4 regions of the Exiguobacterium sp. s152 genome follow, and region 1 is predicted to be linked to each of the others. Evidence: riboswitches for the same ligand, from Rfam matches in the RefSeq annotation. Region 1 holds a riboswitch; each other region holds the start of a gene.
What was found. Region 1 has a riboswitch for thiamine pyrophosphate ahead of KNP72_RS00120 (YkoF family thiamine/hydroxymethylpyrimidine-binding protein). Riboswitches for the same ligand answer to the same signal wherever they lie in the genome.

Region 1 (4,686 bases):
GTGCTGTCCGGTTATTTAGGGAGCGGCAAGACGACGTTGATGAATCATCTGTTGAACAATCGGTCAGGTAAGAAATATGCGGTCATCGTCAACGACATGAGCGAGTTGAACATCGACGAACGATTGATTGAGCAGGGCGGTTTCTCGCGGACGGACGAAAAATTGGTCGAGCTATCGAACGGCTGCATTTGTTGCACGCTTCGTGAGGACCTGCTCGAAGCGGTACAGGACATCACGAACGACCGTGAACTCGACGGGATTATCATCGAATCATCCGGCATCTCAGAACCGATTCCGGTCGCTCAAACGTTTACATACGCCGATGACGCCCTCGGGATCGATTTAACGAGCCGCGTCTATATCGATGCGATGGTGACCGTCGTCGATGCATATCGATTCTTGAAAGATTTTAACTCGGGCGAGTCACTCCATGAACGCAAGCAGGCCATCGATGAGACGGACGTCCGTGAAGTCGTCGATCTGCTCGTCGATCAAATCGAGTTCGCGGACATCATCGTCTTGAACAAGGCGGACCGCGTGACAGAGACGGAAGTCGACGAGATGGCCGGGCTGTTAAAGGCGCTCAATCCTACCGCCAAACTGTTGACGTCGGTCCTTGCGAACGTAGAATTGACCGAGCTGTTAGACGTCAATCTGTTCGATTTCGAGCAGGCGATGCATGCCGCCGGCTGGATTCACGAGCTTGAGGCGGAAGTACATACGCCGGAGACAGAAGAGTACGGCATCAGCTCGTTCGTCTATCGTCGACGCCGTCCGTTCCACCCGGAGCGGCTTCATGCGTGGATCGAGGCGTTCCCGGAACAAGTCGTCCGCGCCAAAGGGTTCTTATGGATTGCTTCTCGAAACGACCTCGCCTGCCTGTTCTCGCAAGCGGGGTACGCCTCGACGCTTGAACACGCAGGACGTTGGCTCGCGACGCTGCCGAAGGAAGAGCGTCGTCTTATGTTCGCAGCAGAACCCGAGCTCGCCGCCGATTACGTCGAGCCGTACGGGGACCGTCAGACGGAGCTCGTCTTGATTGGGCAGCGGATGGAGCGTTCGGTCATCGAGGCCGGACTCGACGCGTGTCTGTTGACAGACGAGGAGATGACCCTCGATTGGACGACGTTGCAAGATACGCTTCCGGGGAACGGTATCGTGACTTTCACATAAACCGTTTACAAATCCGGAGTGGTCGTCTATACTTTTCGTTGCATAGACAACCGCATACATTGGACTACACTAGGGGTGCTTCGGCTGAGATGTGAGCATGGCTCCAATCCCTTATGACTCGATCCGGGTAATACCGGCGTGAGGAAGTGTGGCACTTTTTCTAATGGATTTGTAAATTGGACGAGTGGCCGCATTCTCATGGATGCGGCTTTTTTGTGTACATACAATTAAGGGGGAATAGAACATGAACAATCAATGTGAAAGGAGTCCGATCGTCGGATTCCGCTTTACGCTGAGCCCAATGACGTCTGATTTTGTGAGTGTCATCAAAGGGGCATTGAAGGAGACGAACTTGCAAAACGTCTGGCGACATACCGACGACGTCTCGACGGTCATCCGTGGACGAAGTGAGCATGTGTTCGATGTGGCCAAAGCCGTCCTGTCACATGCGACGAAGACAGGAGAACATGTGTCGATGAGCGGGACGTTCTCGGTCGGCTGCCCAGGCGACACGGCAGGAGACAATCTGCTCGACGTGACGACTGAGCCGGGGAATGGCACGGCGGGCTCGCAGTACGTATCTTCACAATTTGCACTCTATCCGCTCGGGGACCCGAAGTATATGGACATCATCTACGAAGAAATTGCGTTTGCGAAAGAGCGTGGCGTTTTCAATGACTCGATGCATTATGCCTCGGGTATTCACGGCGACATCGAACCGGTGTTTTCATTTTACGAGGCGACGTTCGACCGCGTCCGTGCGAAGACGAGCCATGTCGTCATGACGGTCACGTTCAGCGTGAACAGCCCGTCACACGAGGGACAGCAGCATGCTTAAGTCGTGGAAGTTAAAAGAAATCGTCTTGTTGGCCATTTTATCGGTCGTATTCGCTGTCGTCTATTTGGCGTTCGTCCATGTCGGGAATCTATGGGCAGGCTTGATTGGACCAATCGCGTACGAATGGATTTTTGGGATTTGGTTCATCGTCTCGATTATTGCGGCTTATATCATCCGCCGACCTGGCGCAGCATTTTTGTCAGAAGTGCTTGCGGCGACGATTGAGATGATGATTGGTAACGCGATTGGACCTCGTATTATTTTAGTCGGGATCATTCAAGGACTTGGTGCTGAAGCGGCGTTTGCGGTCACGGGCTACAAGCGATATGACCTTTGGGTGCTCATGCTGGCCGGATTTGGTGCAGCTGCGACGAGTTTCGCGTATACGTATGTCATGGGTGGACTCGTTGCCCTCAGTCCGACATACGTAGCGACGATGTTCGCGTTACGTGCGACAAGCGGAATGCTCATTGCCGGTCTGGGAGGTAAGATTTTGAGCGACTTGTTGCTTCGTACGGGTGCGCTCGAAGGGTATGCCCTCGCGCGTAAGGGACGAGTACATGGTTGAGGCAGAACAGCTGGCGTTCCGCTATCCGGACAAACAGCGCGAAGTATTGACAGACATCACGCTTCAATTAACGGCTGGGAGGACGCTCATCACAGGGGCGAGCGGATCGGGGAAATCGACATTGTTCTCTTTGATGAATCGTCTGTACCCGGATAACTGCGATGGCATCGTGACAGGCAAATTACATTTGTTTGACCGCTCTTACGACACGTATACAGCTGGTGAGGTGAATCGTCGTGTTGGAACGGTGTTTCAAGATCCTGACAGTCAATTCGTCATGCAGACGGTCGAGGAGGAATTGATTTTCACACTTGAAAATTTTGCCGTGGCGAGGGACGAGATGATGGCGCGTGTGGCCACGATTTTAGCGGAATTGCAGTTGACCGATTATCGTGACCGAGTCATTCATGACCTGTCAGGTGGTGAAAAGCAACAAATCGCTGTCGCCTGTGCTTTGATCGGGAAGCCGGAATGGCTACTACTCGATGAGCCGCTCGCGCACCTTGATCCCGAAACCTCAACCCGTTTCGTTCAGTGGCTCGACAACGTCGCACAGACGGTAAACGTTGTCGTCATCGAACATCGACCCTTCCTATGGGGCGGGTTCTTCGATAGAGAAGTGGAGCTCGTGAACGGACGCATCAACTATGACGGACCGTTCGTTGCCCGCCCGGATTATACGTTCTCTCCGGTTAAGGTGACACAAGGAAATACTGTTTTATTTCACGTACCGCAATTGAAACGAATAACATTCAAACTAGCAGCGAGCGAGCTGACCGTCGCCGAGGGTGATCTCATTGCCGTACTTGGTCGAAACGGCAGTGGCAAATCGACTTGGCTCAAGAGCCTTGCCCGCGAACATCAAGAAGTCGGACTCGTCCCACAATCTCCGGCTCGTCTGTTTATCACGAGTGATGTGACACGTGAACTCGCATATGGCCATAATCGTCCGATTGAGGACATCATGAACCGGCTCGGGCTTGGACCGTTTCGTAACGACCATCCACTCTCGCTTAGTCACGGTCAAAAACGAAGGCTCGCCATCGGGGTGATGATGCTCTCGAATAAACGGCTCATCGCGTTCGATGAACCAACTGCTGGACAGGATGAGATATCGCTTCGTGCGCTTTATGAATTGATGGTTGAACGAACCCGCGCCGGCCAGACGGTTCTGTTTGTGACGCACGACCTTAGTTTCGCCAGAATCGCGAACACATATTACTTGATGCGTGAAGGTTACTTGAGTGGGCCATATGATGCATCGCTCTGGAATGAGACAGAGCTTCTACAAGCTCACGGTTTATTGCTGGAGGAATCGTGATGACGTTTCATGAGATGAACCCGACGATTAAATTTCTGACCGTCACGTTGCTCATGTTCGGTCTCGCCTTTATGTACAATCCATGGACGCCGCTTGCTGTATTCATCGGAACGCTTATACTTCAAATTCTCTTTTCTAACGTGAACTGGAAACGCTGGGGGCTGTTCATGATTCCGTTTTTATTCACCGCGCTCGGGACATTGTGGACGACGCTCGTCTTTGGAAAAGAGGCGGGCGGGGAGGTCATGTTCACGCTGTTCGGCAACGACGTGACCGTCGAAAATGTGATGCTAGCATCGACGCTCTCCTTACGGGTATTAGCATTCACCGCGTTATCACTCCTATTCACACTGACGACGGACCCCAAACGGTTCGTCTACAGCTTGATGCAACAAGGGAAGTTGTCGCCTAAAATCGCTTACAGTGTCTTCGTCGGCTTTCGTTTCTTTCCGATTTTGAAGCATGAACTGATGCAGCTGTATGAAACGCATGCTTTGCGAGGCGTTCGTTTAGAGACGCGACTCGATCACATTCGGCACGTTCCGAATTTAATCATCCCGCTTCTGGCAGGATCGATCCGACAAGCGGAACGCATCGCGTTCTCGATGGAGGCACGCGGGTTCACGGGCGAACCACGAGCGACGTATGAAGTCGTCGCCATCACTCGGTACGACTTTCTGTTGGCGTCGCTCTTGATTGTATTGTTCGGAGTGAGCGTATGGATTGGCATATAAACGAAACAAGACGACTCACTCGGAGTCGTCTTGTTTCGTTTCTTTCACGATT
Region 2 (4,686 bases), on a different contig from region 1:
ACCTGAGACAGCGAACCCGAAGCCGAAACGGAAGAAGAAGTGGTGGCTATGGCTCCTACTCCTCTTCTTGTTGATTGGCGGCGGAATCGGGGCATATGTCATCGCCGATGAGATGTCCCGTGCCGTCGTGCCAGACGTCGTCGGGATGACGAACGACGAAGCGACGACCGAACTCGAAACAGCCGGTTTTGTCGTCGAAGCGACAGAGCGGGCGAGCGATAACATCGCCGCTGGCGACGTCATTTCGCAGACACCGCAAGCCGGTCGGAAACCGAAACGCGGAACGACCGTGACGATTGTCGTGTCGGCCGGGAAAGAGACGGTTGCGATGCCGGACGTCGAAGGATTGTCTCAGTCGGCGGCCGAGCGGACGCTCAAAGACCTCGACTTTGCGGATATCGAAATTCAATCCGAGGCGTCGGAGACGGTCGATAGCGGCGATGTCATCTCCCAATCGATTGCTCCGGACAACGAGGTCGTCCCGTCTGAAGAGACGGTGACGCTCGTCGTCTCGACCGGTAGCAATAAAGTCGAACTCGCCAATTTAGCCGGGTATACGTTTGAGGAGGCGACGACGTACGCCGAACAGAATAGCTTGAAAATCGTCAAACGAGACGAGTATTCAACGAGCGTGCCCGCCAACCAAATCATTCGTCAGTTACCGACGGCCGGAACAGCCGTCGACCCGGGGACGGAATTGACCGTCATCGTGTCGCAAGGGGTCGAACCGACCGACGTCTCGATTGAACGGGAAGTCAACGTCGAAATCGATCCGCCTGCTGAAGGCGAAGAACCTGTGGCACTCGATGTCGTCATTCGGACGGTAGACGCCCGTGGCGAAGTCGAAGTGTTGCGTGATAAGATAACGGAGACGACGACTTACTCGTATACACTCGTCATTGCACCGGACGAAGTCGGAACCGCGACGATCGAAGTCGACGGGGAAGTCGTCCGAACGGATACGGTGACGTACGCACAAGCAAAAGATTCACAATGAAGAGGTGGCGTGCGCGTCGCCTCTTTTTCTAAGGAGGTCATAGGATGAAAGGTACGATTATTCGATTACAAGGCGGGTTTTATGATGTCATGACGGAAGAGAAACAAGAGATCCGTTGTCGCGCCCGCGGCAATTTCCGCAACCGGAACATCTCGCCGGTCGTCGGCGATGATGTCGACATCCAAGACCAAGGAGACGGCACAGGCTACATCTTGGCCGTCGACGAGCGGTCGAACCATCTCGTCCGCCCGCCGATTGCTAACATCGATCAAGCGTTCCTGCTGTTCTCGGTCAAGGAACCGGCGTTCTCGTTCCATCTGCTCGACCGTTTCCTCGTCTTAATCGAATCGAAGCAAGTCCACCCGATTATCGTCTTAACGAAGATGGACTTGTTGACGGAGTCGGAGCTCGAAACGATTCAAGCAGCAGCAGCTTTATACCGGTCAATCGGCTATGAGGTCATCGAGACGTCGACGGAGAACGGGGCGGGGATCGAACAAATTCGTGGGTCGTTTAAGGAGAAGACGAGCGTGTTCGCCGGACAGACCGGTGTCGGCAAGAGTTCACTCTTGAACGCGGTCGCGCCGGAACTTGAACTCGCGACCGGGAAAATCTCGAAGTCGCTCGGCCGAGGCAAGCACACGACGCGTCACGTCACGCTCATCACGCTCGCTGACGGGCTCGTCGCTGACACGCCTGGTTTCTCGAGCCTCGAGTTCCCAGAAGAACTCGCAGTCGAGGAGATGCGCTGGTGCTTCCCTGAGTTTGTCGAACGGCATGACGACTGCAAATTCCGGGGCTGTGCCCATTTGAACGAACCGGGTTGTGCCGTCAAAGCGGCCGTCGAGGCGGGAGAAATCGCTTCCACCCGTTACGAGAATTATGTTACGTTTATGGCAGAGTTAAACGATAGACAACGGAGGTACTGACATGATTAAAATTGCACCATCAATTTTAGCGGCGGACTTCGCCAACCTAGAGGCAGAAGTGAAGGCGGTCCAAGAAGCCGGCGCGGATTATATCCATTTTGATGTCATGGACGGTCAATTCGTCCCGAACATCTCGATTGGTCTCCCGGTACTCGCAAGCTTACGGAAGAAGTCGGACATGGTACTCGACGTCCATTTAATGATCGACCAGCCGGAGCGCTTCGTCGAAGACTTCATCAAAGCGGGAGCGGATATCGTCACAGTTCACGTTGAAGCGACGAACCATTTGCATCGCGTGCTTCAACAAATTAAGGCGGCCGGAGCCAAGTGTGGCGTCGTTCTCAACCCGCATACGCCGCTATCGTTGATTGAACACGTGCTCGGTGACGTCGACATGGTCCTTCTCATGACGGTGAACCCTGGCTTTGGGGGTCAGAAGTTCATCGAATCGGTCGTGCCGAAAATCGCGGCGTTGAACGAGATGCGCCAAGCGCGCCGTCTCGACTTTGAAATCGAGATTGACGGCGGCGTCAACGCGGAGACGGCGAAATTATGTATCGATGCCGGTGCTGACGTGCTCGTGGCCGGCTCGGCCATCTATAACGAGCCGAGCTATAAAGACGCAATCGATAGCATTCGCAACGCATCTCGTGTATAATCGTCCATAGAACAACAAATATTGTCGCAAGGGGTGTCACATTCTGTGGCTGAGAGGCATACGCTAACCCTTTGAACCTGTTCCGTTCACACGGACGTAGGGATGTGGCGAAAATGCACGTTGCTACTCGATAGCAGCATGGCGTTTACGTCATGCTGCTTTTTGTCGTTCGCTCATAATTTAAGGAGGGAAATAGATGAAACAACGTTTAAAATTACAGGCGCTCATTGAAATCTCATTGTTCGCCGCACTCGGTTTGATTTTTGATTTGCTCATCCCGTTCCGGATGCCGCAAGGCGGGTCAATCAGCTTGGCGATGTTGCCGATTTTCGTGATGGCGTATCGTCACGGCTTGAAAGGCGGACTTGCGACCGGTGCACTCGTCGGAACGCTGCAATTGCTGTTCGGGGCCTACATCTTCACGCCGGTCCAGTTCCTGCTCGACTACACGTTCGCTTACGGTGTCGTCGGTATGGCGGGACTGTTCGCGGGTCAAGTGAAACGAGCCGCCAAAGATGAGGCAAAAAAGACGCTCGTCGTCTATTTGGTGCTCGGCGCGCTCCTCGGCTCACTGCTTCGTTACGGCGCCCACGTCTTGTCGGGGATCGTCTTCTTCGCCGAATACGCGGAAGGTCCGGTCGTCGCCTACTCGTTCGCCTATAACATGACGTACATGCTCCCGTCCTTCCTCGTGTCGGCCGTCGTCCTCGTCCTCTTGTTCGTCTCGGCGCCGCGCTTCGCGACGCTCGCGACCCGGGACGTCCGCTAATGCGGGTGTTGATTGTGGCGGCCAGCCCGGAACCAATCTCGGGACTCCCGCGTGACGTCGATTACATCATCGGCGTCGATGGGGGGTACGAGACACTGTTGAACCACGGGCTGAACCCAGATCTCGTCGTCGGCGATTTCGACTCCTTCACGGGCGAAGTGCCGATCGACGCCGTCCGTTATCCATCTGAGAAAGATGTGACCGACCTCGAGATCGCTCTCGAGGCGGCACGGGGGCATGGCGCGACTGAGATGCTCGTATACGGCGCGCTCGGCGGCCGGCTCGATATGACGCTCAGCAATATCGGTCTGCTCGAGGCGTATCCGGAGATGCGTCTTGTCACGGCAGGGCAGACGGTACGACTCGTAGGGTCGGGACGCTATGAACTCCCGCGTCAAGACGGTCACTATTTGTCGCTCATCCCATGGAAACAGGCGAACGTGACCATCCGCGGCGTCAAATATCCGCTCGACCGTCACGATGTCGTCAGCCATGAGGCGCTCACCATCTCGAACGAATGGGACGATGAAACGGCGGACTTGATCGTGCACGAAGGTATGGTGCTCATGCTGTATGTCAAAAAATGAACACAAAAAAATCCCATCGGCGAATGCCGCTGGGATTTATTTCGTTCGTGTATAAAAATTATACGCGTTCGACGAGACCTGATTTAAGAGCGCGAGCTGAAACCCAAACTCGTTTAGGTTTACCGTCAACGAGAATACGAACTTTTTGTACGTTTACACCCCAAGTGCGTTTTGTCTTGTTGAGTGCGTGCGAACGGTTGTTACCTGATTTAGGTGATTTACCTGTTACGTAGCATTTACGTGCCATGCGTTTCCCCTCCTTTTTTATGTGGGTTCGTCCTAATAGACACTCGTTTATATTAGCACGGGTTTTTTCACGATGCAACTAGAAAATCATAGGATGACAAGAAAAAAACTTGACATTACTGGAAAGGATTTTAATAATGAATGAGGGTTACGGCTACAATTGACCGAGTTTATGGAGCAGGTTCTTTTAATAACTAGGTACTTATTGTAGAATGTAGTGAAGGAATCATTCCGAATAAAGGAGGCTACTCCATATGGCAATTGAAATGAAGACAACATATGGCAATATTGACATCACGAACGACGTGGTCGCGACACTCGCAGGCGGTGCGGCGATGGAATGTTTCGGCGTTGTGGGAATGGCGTCTCAAGCTCAATTGAAAGACGGGATCGCAGAACTATTGAAACGTGAAAACTACGCCCGAGGCGTGGTCGTACGTCAAGATGGAGAAGACGTACATATCGACATGCACATCATTGTAAGCTACGGGACGAAAGTG
Region 3 (4,686 bases), on a different contig from region 1:
TAAAGTCGTCGAGTTGCTCTTGTTTCCGCACCATCGCCGTGACTTGATGCTTCCCTTCCTCGTGCAATCGTTCGACGAGCTGTTTTCCAATCTGTCCATTCGCGCCTATTACAAATACGTTCATCTGTCTTCCTCCTCAAATTGAATTCAGAGACAAGCGAAACGCCGTGTGGCCATGGCCACATCCGGTGCAGAAGCGATAGCCGAGATGACGGCGACGCCGTCCGCCCCGTCGTTCCGAATCATCGAAACGTGTTCCGGTAAAATGCCGCCAATCCCCACGATTGGCAGCTCTCGATACAAGGCTCGAACTTGGCGGATGAGCACCGTCCCGTTCACTGCCCTGGCGTCTTCTTTCGAATTCGTCGGGTGGACCGGACCGATGCCCACATAATCCGCATGCTCGATGGCCGCCGCTACTTCTTCGAGCGTGTGCACCGAGACACCAAGCCATTTGTCCGGGCCGATTCGCTCACGAACGCGTGCGGCTTCGGCATCATCCTGTCCGATATGCACGCCGTCGGCATCGATGCGCTCTGCTAGGTCGACGTCATCATTGATGATGAACGGAACATCGTATGAGCGGCAGAGTGTTTGCAACGCTCTCGCCATCGCTTCTTTTTTATCCCCATACAGTGCATGTTTACCTTTTTCGCGAAATTGAAAACATGTCACGCCACATTGAAGTGCCGTTTCCACCGTCTGGAGCATGTCTTCCGCGTTTGCGGTTCCGCAAATAAAATAAAGCCGCAACTGCTCAGCGATGGTTCGTTGTGATGGATTCAAGCGTCACACCTGCCTCTCCATGTGTCGCATACGCCCAGTGATTCGTCGGTCCATGTCCGGCACCGATATCGAGTCCATGCGTGATCGCGCATTGGATGAACCGCTTGGCTGTAACCGTCGCCTCGAGGATGGAATGCCCTTTGGCCAGTTCCGCCGTGAGTGCTGCCGAAAACGTACAACCGGTTCCATGTGTGTCACTCGTCTGGATGCGCGGGGCCGACAAGAGGAACGTCTCTGACGCCGTCATGACCAAATCGTCCGCAGTTGCGCCATCGAGATGTCCGCCTTTTAAGATGACAGCACGGACACCATACGCTAACATCTGCTCTGCTGCTTTAATCCGGTCTTCAAACGTCCGAATCGTCATGCCCGTCAACACTTCCGCTTCCGGCACGTTCGGCGTGACGACGGTCGCGAGCGGCAAGAGGGATGTCTTGAGCGCCTGGACCGCCGAATCCTGAAGTAGCGAGGCCCCGCCTTTCGCAATCATGACCGGGTCAACGACGAGCCGATTGAATGTGTGACGCCGCACCCCATCAGCGACCACCTCGATGCGCGCCGCATCGAACAACATCCCGGTCTTGCACGCCGCAATCGTAAAGTCTGAACCGATTGCATCGAGTTGTTGCGTCACGAGTTCCGGTGACACCGCCTCGACCCCATGCACCCCACGTGTGTTTTGGGCCGTGACGGCCGTCAAAACACTCGTCCCGAACACACCGAGCTCTTGGAACGTCTTCAAATCAGCTTGAATGCCAGCGCCACCGCCCGAATCTGAACCGGCAATCGTCAATACTTGGGGCCGTATCATGACACCACCTCGATACGGTCACTCGGCAACTCGACCGCCGTCATCTTGCCAAGCTCATTCAAGAAGTGAACGGGGAAGTCACCCGGTCCGTCAGCCAAAGCGGTAGCGAGTTCGCCGCACCGGGCATAGCCGGCGAGCGCCGTCGCCGTGGCCGTAACCGCATCCCGTTCGACCGCAAGGAACGCACCGACGACCGCACTGAGTAAACAACCGGTCCCTGTCGTCCGGGCCATCGCGCCAGTACCGCCTTTAATTTCAATCGTCACGTCCCCGTCGCTGACGACATCCGTTTCTCCGGTCACGGCAACGACACAGGTATAGCGTCGTGCCGCCTCACGCGCGATTTGATTCAAATCGTCTCGCGTTTCACCGGCGTCCACACCGCGCGCCGCCGCGTCGAGACCAATCAATGTCGCGATTTCTCCGGCATTCCCACGAATGACCGTCACGCGGACATGTTGCAGAATCGCTTTGGCGACGTCGCGCCGGAATGAGGTCGCCCCGACCCCGACCGGATCGAAGACGACTGGACGACCCGCTTGATTCGCCGCCTGCCCGGCTCGAATCATCGTACGTTCCGTCATTGCATCGAGCGTGCCGATATTAAGCACGAGCGCATCGCTCACGGATGCCATCTCGGCCACTTCTTCGACCGCAGATGCCATGACCGGGGCCGCCCCGATGGCGAGCAGCCCGTTCGCTGAAAAGTTGGCGACGACGATATTCGTGATGTTGTGGATGAGTGGCCGTTCGGCTCTGACTTTGTCCCATAAGTCGCGCTTCATCGTGTTACCCCCGCCGGTAAATCCCACGACTCGAGCGTCCACGCCATCTCCCAAAACGCGTGTTCATAATAACAACTCTTCAAGAACAGCTGCTGATACCGGAATCGCTCTTCCGCGGTCGCCTGTCCGGCGAGCACGTCGAGCCGTTCAATCTGTTCCTCGACGAGGTCGCGGAACCATTCCGACCCGTACGTCGCAATCCACGTCGTATAAATCGGATGATCGGGTGTCGCGTCTTTCAATCGCTCCCCGATCTCATAATAGACCCAGTAGCAAGGCAAGATTGACGCGAGCACGTCGCCGAGCGTCGGCCCAGCCTGTTGCATATGCATCGCATAGGCGTAAGCCGTCGGGGCCGGTTCGAACGTCGCCCACTCCGCCTCCGTCACGTCGAGCAACGTGAAAAACTCACGATGCAGCGCATGCTCCGCTTCAATCGTGTGAAGGGCGTGCGTCAAAAAACGGCTCGCCACTTCCATATTCGGGGCGAGCGTCGCGCCTTTCGCCTGTACTTTCGAAAACTGATTCAAATAATACGAGTCTTGCATGACGTAATGCCGAAATTTCGCCTCGTCGAGTTCACCCGTTCCGAGTTCCCGGACGAACGGGTGATCAAAACTGGCTTGAAACAAAGCATCTGCCTCTTGTCGTAGATGTGCGGTGAATGTCATGTGTTCTCCTCCTTTGTGATTAAAAAAGACGCCGCCTCCCATAACGGAAGCGGCGTCGGATTTACACAAAGTGTACGAGAACAATCGGTTCGCCCACTTCCCTACGCTAGCGTGAACTAGATCAGGTTCAAAGGGTCTGGACCTCGTCCATCTCAGCCGCGTCACGCGACTCCCCTAGTGGTAAACATTATGAAATTCGGTCGTCTACGACCACATCATATCAGTCTTTCCCTGTACTGAAAACCCTTTATCGCGAAAAGCGCCGGTTCAACAACGTTCCCATTTGCGAGAACCGCTCGGTGCCGAGCTTGCGCCGGTTCGACGCGGCGAACACGTAATAATCGACTTTGCCCATGTAATAAATCAAACGCAGGCCGGCCAAGAAGAACGTGATCGTCGTACTGACGGCAAAGCCGACACCGTACCAATCGATGCCTCGCGGCAAGAGCAGTAACGTGAACAACGCGTTCAACGTGAAGAACGAGATGTTGACGAACAACGCCCCGCGCCGGTCCTCGAAATAGAGCAATAACAGCGTCAAGATGAGAATCATCGCATTCGCGAACGCCGCGAGCGTCGTCATCCGAAAGATTTGACCAATCTCATCCGGGACGCCGATCCAACTGACGAACGCGCCCGCCATCAGGATGGCGAACAGCGTCACGACGCCTTGGCTCCGCGCGAGTCGAATCAACTCATTTTTCAATACGGACGTCATCGTCTGTTTCGCCTTCTCGATTTGATGGAGTGCCCCGCCGTAGTTGATCAATCCATAAAACGTACGGTAGCGCTCATAAAATCGGGTCTCGACGGCGACGACGAACAACAGTTGCGTCGGGATAATCGTCAAGTACGACCAAAAGATGGCCGTATCATAATACGGGTTGAACAGGAACGAGTCCGCGATGATGACACGTCCTTCACCGAACCAGATGATGAAATTCGTGACCCAAATCCCGAGCACGTACAACACGCCGATGGCGAACAAGTCCGGATAGCGGTCGAAGTACTTGAAGTACGAGAACTCTTTCACCGCGTAACGGAGCGGGAACGTCCGGAGCATCGCGAAGAATAACCCGAACAACGTCACAATCATCCCGACCGTGAAACCGAGCAACAGCTCGAGACTCGACGGGTCGACCATGAGACGGCTGATCGCATAGACGCTCCCGACCGAGATGAGTCCACCGAGCAAGAAGCTATAGGCCACCGCTTGATAATACTTGGCGGCACTCAAGAACAAGAACATGACCCAGATGACGTTAATCGTCATAAATAAAACGAACAACGTCAGTTTGTACAGAAAATCGAGCGGCGACAATAGCCAAAAGATACTATACAGCAAGCCTGCGGCGAGAATCGTCACTTTGAGCATCCCGGTGAACACCGGAAAAATCTCATGCGCCTTTTTCTCATAAAACAAGTCCGCCACGTATCGTGTGACGACGAGCTGTTGAAAACTGAACAAGATTTGCGAGAAGATGAACGCGTACGAGACCGAGATCATGAAGAGCGTCCGTTCGGCGAGCGACAACGTCGGCATTTGGAATGCCAACCATTGAATCGTACCGACGACCAAGATGACGATCAACCACGGTCCGGACGTGACGAGACCGGAGAACGTGTACGCCTT
Region 4 (4,686 bases), on a different contig from region 1:
ATAAAATCGTTTGGATGCCTCATAGTCGGGCGTTTGGATGCAGAGATGGTGGATTTGTTTCATGATGTCACTCCTTTCTTTTAGTTTATCCAATCAACGTTCTGAACGGAACTTTTCTTCATGTGAGACGTATAGGACACCGAGGAGGGAATGATGATGAAAATCCAATACGAATTGACAGAAGACGACTATATCCGGTTCAACTTGAGCCATATTAAACGTTCGAAAACAGGAAAGCGGATGATCCTCTTACAGCGAATCATCGGACCACTTATCTTTTTAGGCGCTGCTTTCGTGCTGGCGACGTGGCTCCAAGAGACGGACTGGTGGCTATATGGCATATACGGGATCGCTAGTATTCTATGGTTCCTGTATTATCCAAAATACTTTGAACGGCACGTCCGGAAGCAGACGCGGCGTCTCATCGACGAACGCAGCAACGAAGGCATGATTGGCCCCCACACGATGGATTTGGAGGAGACTGGTCTGCGCGATTTAAATGAGTTCGGCGAGACGCGTGTGTCATGGGCAGGAATCAAGGAAGTCGTCGAGGAGGACGATTATGTGTATCTATACAACTCCTCGGTCAGCGCCTATATTTTGCCGAAGCGCGGACTGGACATGGAAGAGGTGCGCCGATGGCTGCCGATACGCTGACGATTCAACTTGTCGATGACACGAACCGGGAGGCTGTTGTCGCCTTGACCGTCGCTTCTGACCAAGCTCGCTTTATCGAAACAAACGCCGAATCGCTTCGCGAGATGGAAACCGATGTCAAATATGCGTGGCAGTGCTATGCGCTTTGTCGCGATGAGCATCCCGTCGGCTTCATAATGATTGGGGCCGAGAACAAGGTGGAGCGTTACATCTGGCTCGATCGATTTATGATCGATGTGACAGAGCAAGGGAAAGGAATCGGGTCACGCTTTTTACAGTTGGCACTCGTGTGGATTCAAGAGCGATTCGATGTGGATGACCTCATCCTCAGTCTCCATCCGACGAACGAACCGGCGAAACGATTTTATGCGAAGGGTGGATTTGTCGACAGCGGCTTGATTGATGAGGCAAACGGGGAAGAGATTTGGGTGTATCACGTCAAACAGGGACAGCCGTCATAAGTCGGCCGTCCCTGCTTTTGTGGACGATGTATTTTGGACAGCACTGCCCGCTTTGAAAAAGAGAACGATCGCGGCCACTCCGAAAATCGAGATGAACACGTTTTGAAGCAACACATCGACGAACATCGGCTCGCTGGAAAACGTGCCCGTCGCAATCTGAGCATTCCAGCGGGTGAACGTGGCGATGCGTTCGAGCGTGTACAAGAGACCGGACATGAACAGGCAAGCGGTGGCCGCCAATAATAGCGTCAATCGATTCAAGAAATGACCTCCTAATATCTGATATCCTGATTTTACCATTTACTATCGGTGGGAGGGAAGTATTTATCGCTTCGCCGTGAGCGGTCGCAATTGCTTGACCCGAGCCAAGACGATCCAGCCGAGCACGGCCCCAGTCACACTCGAGGCAAGGAAAGCTGGGAAGAAGAACAGCGCCCCGAACTCGCTCCCCATCAATAACTTGGCATACGGGACGGCGACGAGCGAAGCGATGAGGCCAGTCCCGATGACTTCACCACATGCGGCGAAGGCTACGCGGTTCGTCCTCATATAAAAGATACCGGCGAGCAGTGCGCCAATCATACCACCAGGGAACGCGAGGAGCGATCCAGTACCGGTCATGACACGGACGAGTCCGGTCACGAACGCGACGAGCACGGCCCCGATCGGCCCGACGGTGACGGCGGCGATGACGTTCACCATATGTTGAATCGGATAGGCACGGGCGACACCGGTCGGAATCGAGATGAACAGGGAACCGATGACGGCGATGGCGATGAGCATCGCCATCCAAGTGAGTTGTTGAATACGCATAGATAGTCTCCTTTCAAAATGAAAACGCCACTTCTCCAAGTGGAAAAGTGGCGTGGAAAGACAGACGAATCCCACACCACTTCCCTACGCTGGTATGAGCCAGATCAGGTTCGAAGGGTCCGGCGCATGCCGTCTCAGCCCGAAGGCTCCCCTAGTGGTCGTTTATTAACATGAGTATAGCATACCGTCATTTGACGCGGTCGAGCTTTCGTGGCGGAACGCGACATAGATGATTCCGACGAACAGGCCGTACAACAAAAGGGAGAAGACGAGATTGATCAGCCACGGGAGTGTCCCCATGAACACGGCGACGGACGCGTTTTGAAACCAGACGAGCGAGAGCGACAGCCCGACAAAGCTGAGAACGAGCGTTGTCCAAAAGCCGACAGCTCGGCGCTTGAACAGACGCCAAACGAGCAGCCCGATGATGAGACTGACGACGGCCGTCGCCCCTAAGTACATATACAAGATGGCATCGACCGGGTATGAGTAATATACAACGTCCATATCGTTTCCTCCTAGGAGATGATGAAAGAAAGGGTGAACAGGATGAGACAGGCAATCCCATGGCGTGACCGATCGTTTCGTGAACGGTTCGAACGATGGATTGAGGCAAACGTGCCGAATGCGAGGTGGCACGTGATCAAAGATACCGATTTGACGTACTTGCTTGTTGGCGCGCTCAATGAGGAACGTTACTACGCCAAAGCGGTGACCGATATCAGCCGCGGCGAAGCCAATCTGTCGGCGTTTCTGGCCGAGCGGCATCCTCATGTCGTCCCTGACGTCATTGCCATTGATTCAGCCCGGAACTGGTTGCTCATGCGAGACATCGGCGGAGAGGCGTTACGTGAACGACCGGACGTGAGTCGATACGAAGCGGCGTTGCGTCAATACGCACAACTGCAGCGCCAGGAAATCGACCAAATCGAGACCTATTTGTCTTACGGCATCCCGGAACGGCGACCGGCCAAGTTGAAGGATGAAATCCAAACGTATTTGCCTGAGCTCTGTGCTGGGCTTGAGCCATACAAAGCCGAGGCCATACTTGCGCTTGAAGACGAATTGATTGCCATGTGTGACGAGCTCGCGACCGGGATGCCGATGAGCCTCGAGCACGGTGATTTGCACGGCGGTAATATCTTCTGGCGGGAACGGACGAACGATTTGTGTATCCTCGACTGGGGCGACGCGACCGTCACGCATCCGTTTTTCAGCGTGCGTGTATATTGGAACGCGCTGTACGACGTATTGCCGGAAGAGGACGAGGTCGCCTGGTATGAACAGATTCAAACGATGCGCGCGGTTTACTTAGAAGCGTGGAGCGGCGTCGCATCCGACGACGTGCTTTGGCGCCATCTGTTGATTGCCGAGGAGCTCGGTTGCGTCTACCGGGCCTTGTCGTGGTACCTGTACGTGACAAAATATCGGCACAATGCGGCAGCGTCGAGCGATAAGCCGGCGCAATGGCTCAACTTGTTACTCGAGTACCGGGACTTGAAACGACGCTTCCCATAAGTCATTCATGTTTCTCGAGTAGGTTTTCATAATCCGTCTCGCTCCAAAACAGCGGAGCAATCGACTCCGGCCCTTTGAAAATCTCACCGTCTCGGTCGTAGACGATGGCGTAGCCGCCTTCGACTTCAAAGACGATCAAGTCGGCCTTCACTTCCTTGACCCCGTTTCCCGCGATGATGACGTTCTCGAGCGGATCGCGCGCCAGTTGTACGCCCCATTCGTCGAGCTCGACGATGAGCGCGGATGTGTAGGCGTGGCGATTATAGAGCGCCTGAAACTCGTCTTCGGTCAAAACGACGTCCGTCGGTGGGGCACTCGCTCCGTATTTTCGTTTCTCAATCTCTTCGACGAATTGAAGGAACGACGCTTCTTGCCAAAACAGCGGCGCGACCGACTCGGGACCGTTGGCGATGTCTCCATTTTCACTCTCATAGATGGTGGCATAAGTGCCGTCGTCGAGTTTGAACGGATGGATATCGGCGTATGTATGATGGATGCCGTCGCCGGCGATGACGACGTGCTCGAACGTCTCGCGGAACGGGGTGATTCCATCGTTCTCGAGGGCCTTCAAGAGCGGCGGGACTTTTTCGTATTGGTCGAACACGTCCTTGAAGTCTTCGCGCGTCCATGTGGTGATTTCTTCGGGCGATGGCTCGTTTGTATCAGCCGGGACGAGTGGTTTCTCGACTGGATCCGTGCATCCGGTAAGCAAGAACACACTGAATCCGAGCAAGCCTAGGCGTTTCATTAATCAAACCTCCTAAGAAAGTTACATTTTTTCCCTATTATCAATGAGCGTAGCACGTTTGCCAGTCATTGAGAACCTGGGTACTTTCTCGTTCAGGGGTGTCGCTGTAAGTAGCGGTCGAGTGCCTCGTGAAATCGTTGTTGCTGCTCGACCGGGATGTCATGCTCGGATGCGGCCCCATAGCGAATCAGATGATAGAGCGAGGCGTCGATGTCCGTCAGCTCGATGCGCTCGAACCAGTCGATGAGCGTCTCATTCGTCCGAAGCTTTAGCTCAGGGGCGAGCGAGGCGTTGAACGTGATGAGCCAATCTCTCAGTTCGATATTCGTGAGCAGCGGGAACGTCTGTGCCTCGATCGAGGCGTCCGCGTTGAGGGACAGTGGCACCGGAGCATCCGGCCTAGACGAGAACGTGAATCTTTCCCACCGTCGACGACGCAGCCATCGATGCACGCCATAGACGGTCAACCCGATGGCGGCGAGGAAGGCG

Region 2: another riboswitch for thiamine pyrophosphate. It lies ahead of thiT (energy-coupled thiamine transporter ThiT); the one in region 1 lies ahead of KNP72_RS00120 (YkoF family thiamine/hydroxymethylpyrimidine-binding protein).
Region 3: another riboswitch for thiamine pyrophosphate. It lies ahead of tenA (thiaminase II); the one in region 1 lies ahead of KNP72_RS00120 (YkoF family thiamine/hydroxymethylpyrimidine-binding protein).
Region 4: another riboswitch for thiamine pyrophosphate. It lies ahead of thiW (energy coupling factor transporter S component ThiW); the one in region 1 lies ahead of KNP72_RS00120 (YkoF family thiamine/hydroxymethylpyrimidine-binding protein).

Annotation. Positions count from the first base shown of each region.
Region 1 is NZ_JACSLX010000001.1:18,456-23,141, reverse strand. It holds gene KNP72_RS00125 (GTP-binding protein) at 1-1,173, shown strand, start outside; TPP riboswitch at 1,235-1,335, shown strand; gene KNP72_RS00120 (YkoF family thiamine/hydroxymethylpyrimidine-binding protein) at 1,418-2,011, shown strand; gene KNP72_RS00115 (ECF transporter S component) at 2,004-2,579, shown strand; gene KNP72_RS00110 (ABC transporter ATP-binding protein) at 2,572-3,900, shown strand; gene KNP72_RS00105 (energy-coupling factor transporter transmembrane component T family protein) at 3,900-4,634, shown strand; gene KNP72_RS00100 (DUF1643 domain-containing protein) at 4,650-4,686, opposite strand, start outside.
Region 2 is NZ_JACSLX010000002.1:102,664-107,349, reverse strand. It holds gene pknB (Stk1 family PASTA domain-containing Ser/Thr kinase) at 1-997, shown strand, start outside; gene rsgA (ribosome small subunit-dependent GTPase A) at 1,042-1,926, shown strand; gene rpe (ribulose-phosphate 3-epimerase) at 1,928-2,584, shown strand; TPP riboswitch at 2,604-2,704, shown strand; gene thiT (energy-coupled thiamine transporter ThiT) at 2,781-3,353, shown strand; gene KNP72_RS04560 (thiamine diphosphokinase) at 3,353-3,940, shown strand; gene rpmB (50S ribosomal protein L28) at 3,999-4,187, opposite strand; gene KNP72_RS04550 (Asp23/Gls24 family envelope stress response protein) at 4,441-4,686, shown strand, end outside.
Region 3 is NZ_JACSLX010000006.1:59,086-63,771, reverse strand. It holds gene KNP72_RS11480 (SDR family oxidoreductase) at 1-124, opposite strand, end outside; gene thiE (thiamine phosphate synthase) at 148-786, opposite strand; gene thiD (bifunctional hydroxymethylpyrimidine kinase/phosphomethylpyrimidine kinase) at 758-1,597, opposite strand; gene thiM (hydroxyethylthiazole kinase) at 1,594-2,382, opposite strand; gene tenA (thiaminase II) at 2,379-3,053, opposite strand; TPP riboswitch at 3,135-3,239, opposite strand; gene pelG (exopolysaccharide Pel transporter PelG) at 3,301-4,686, opposite strand, start outside.
Region 4 is NZ_JACSLX010000006.1:15,138-19,823, forward strand. It holds gene KNP72_RS11160 (VOC family protein) at 1-63, opposite strand, end outside; gene KNP72_RS11165 (YcxB family protein) at 157-657, shown strand; gene KNP72_RS11170 (GNAT family N-acetyltransferase) at 639-1,118, shown strand; gene KNP72_RS11175 (hypothetical protein) at 1,113-1,379, opposite strand; gene thiW (energy coupling factor transporter S component ThiW) at 1,443-1,931, opposite strand; TPP riboswitch at 1,996-2,094, opposite strand; gene KNP72_RS11185 (hypothetical protein) at 2,097-2,438, opposite strand; gene KNP72_RS11190 (aminoglycoside phosphotransferase family protein) at 2,481-3,449, shown strand; gene KNP72_RS11195 (hypothetical protein) at 3,451-4,197, opposite strand; gene KNP72_RS11200 (hypothetical protein) at 4,290-4,686, opposite strand, start outside.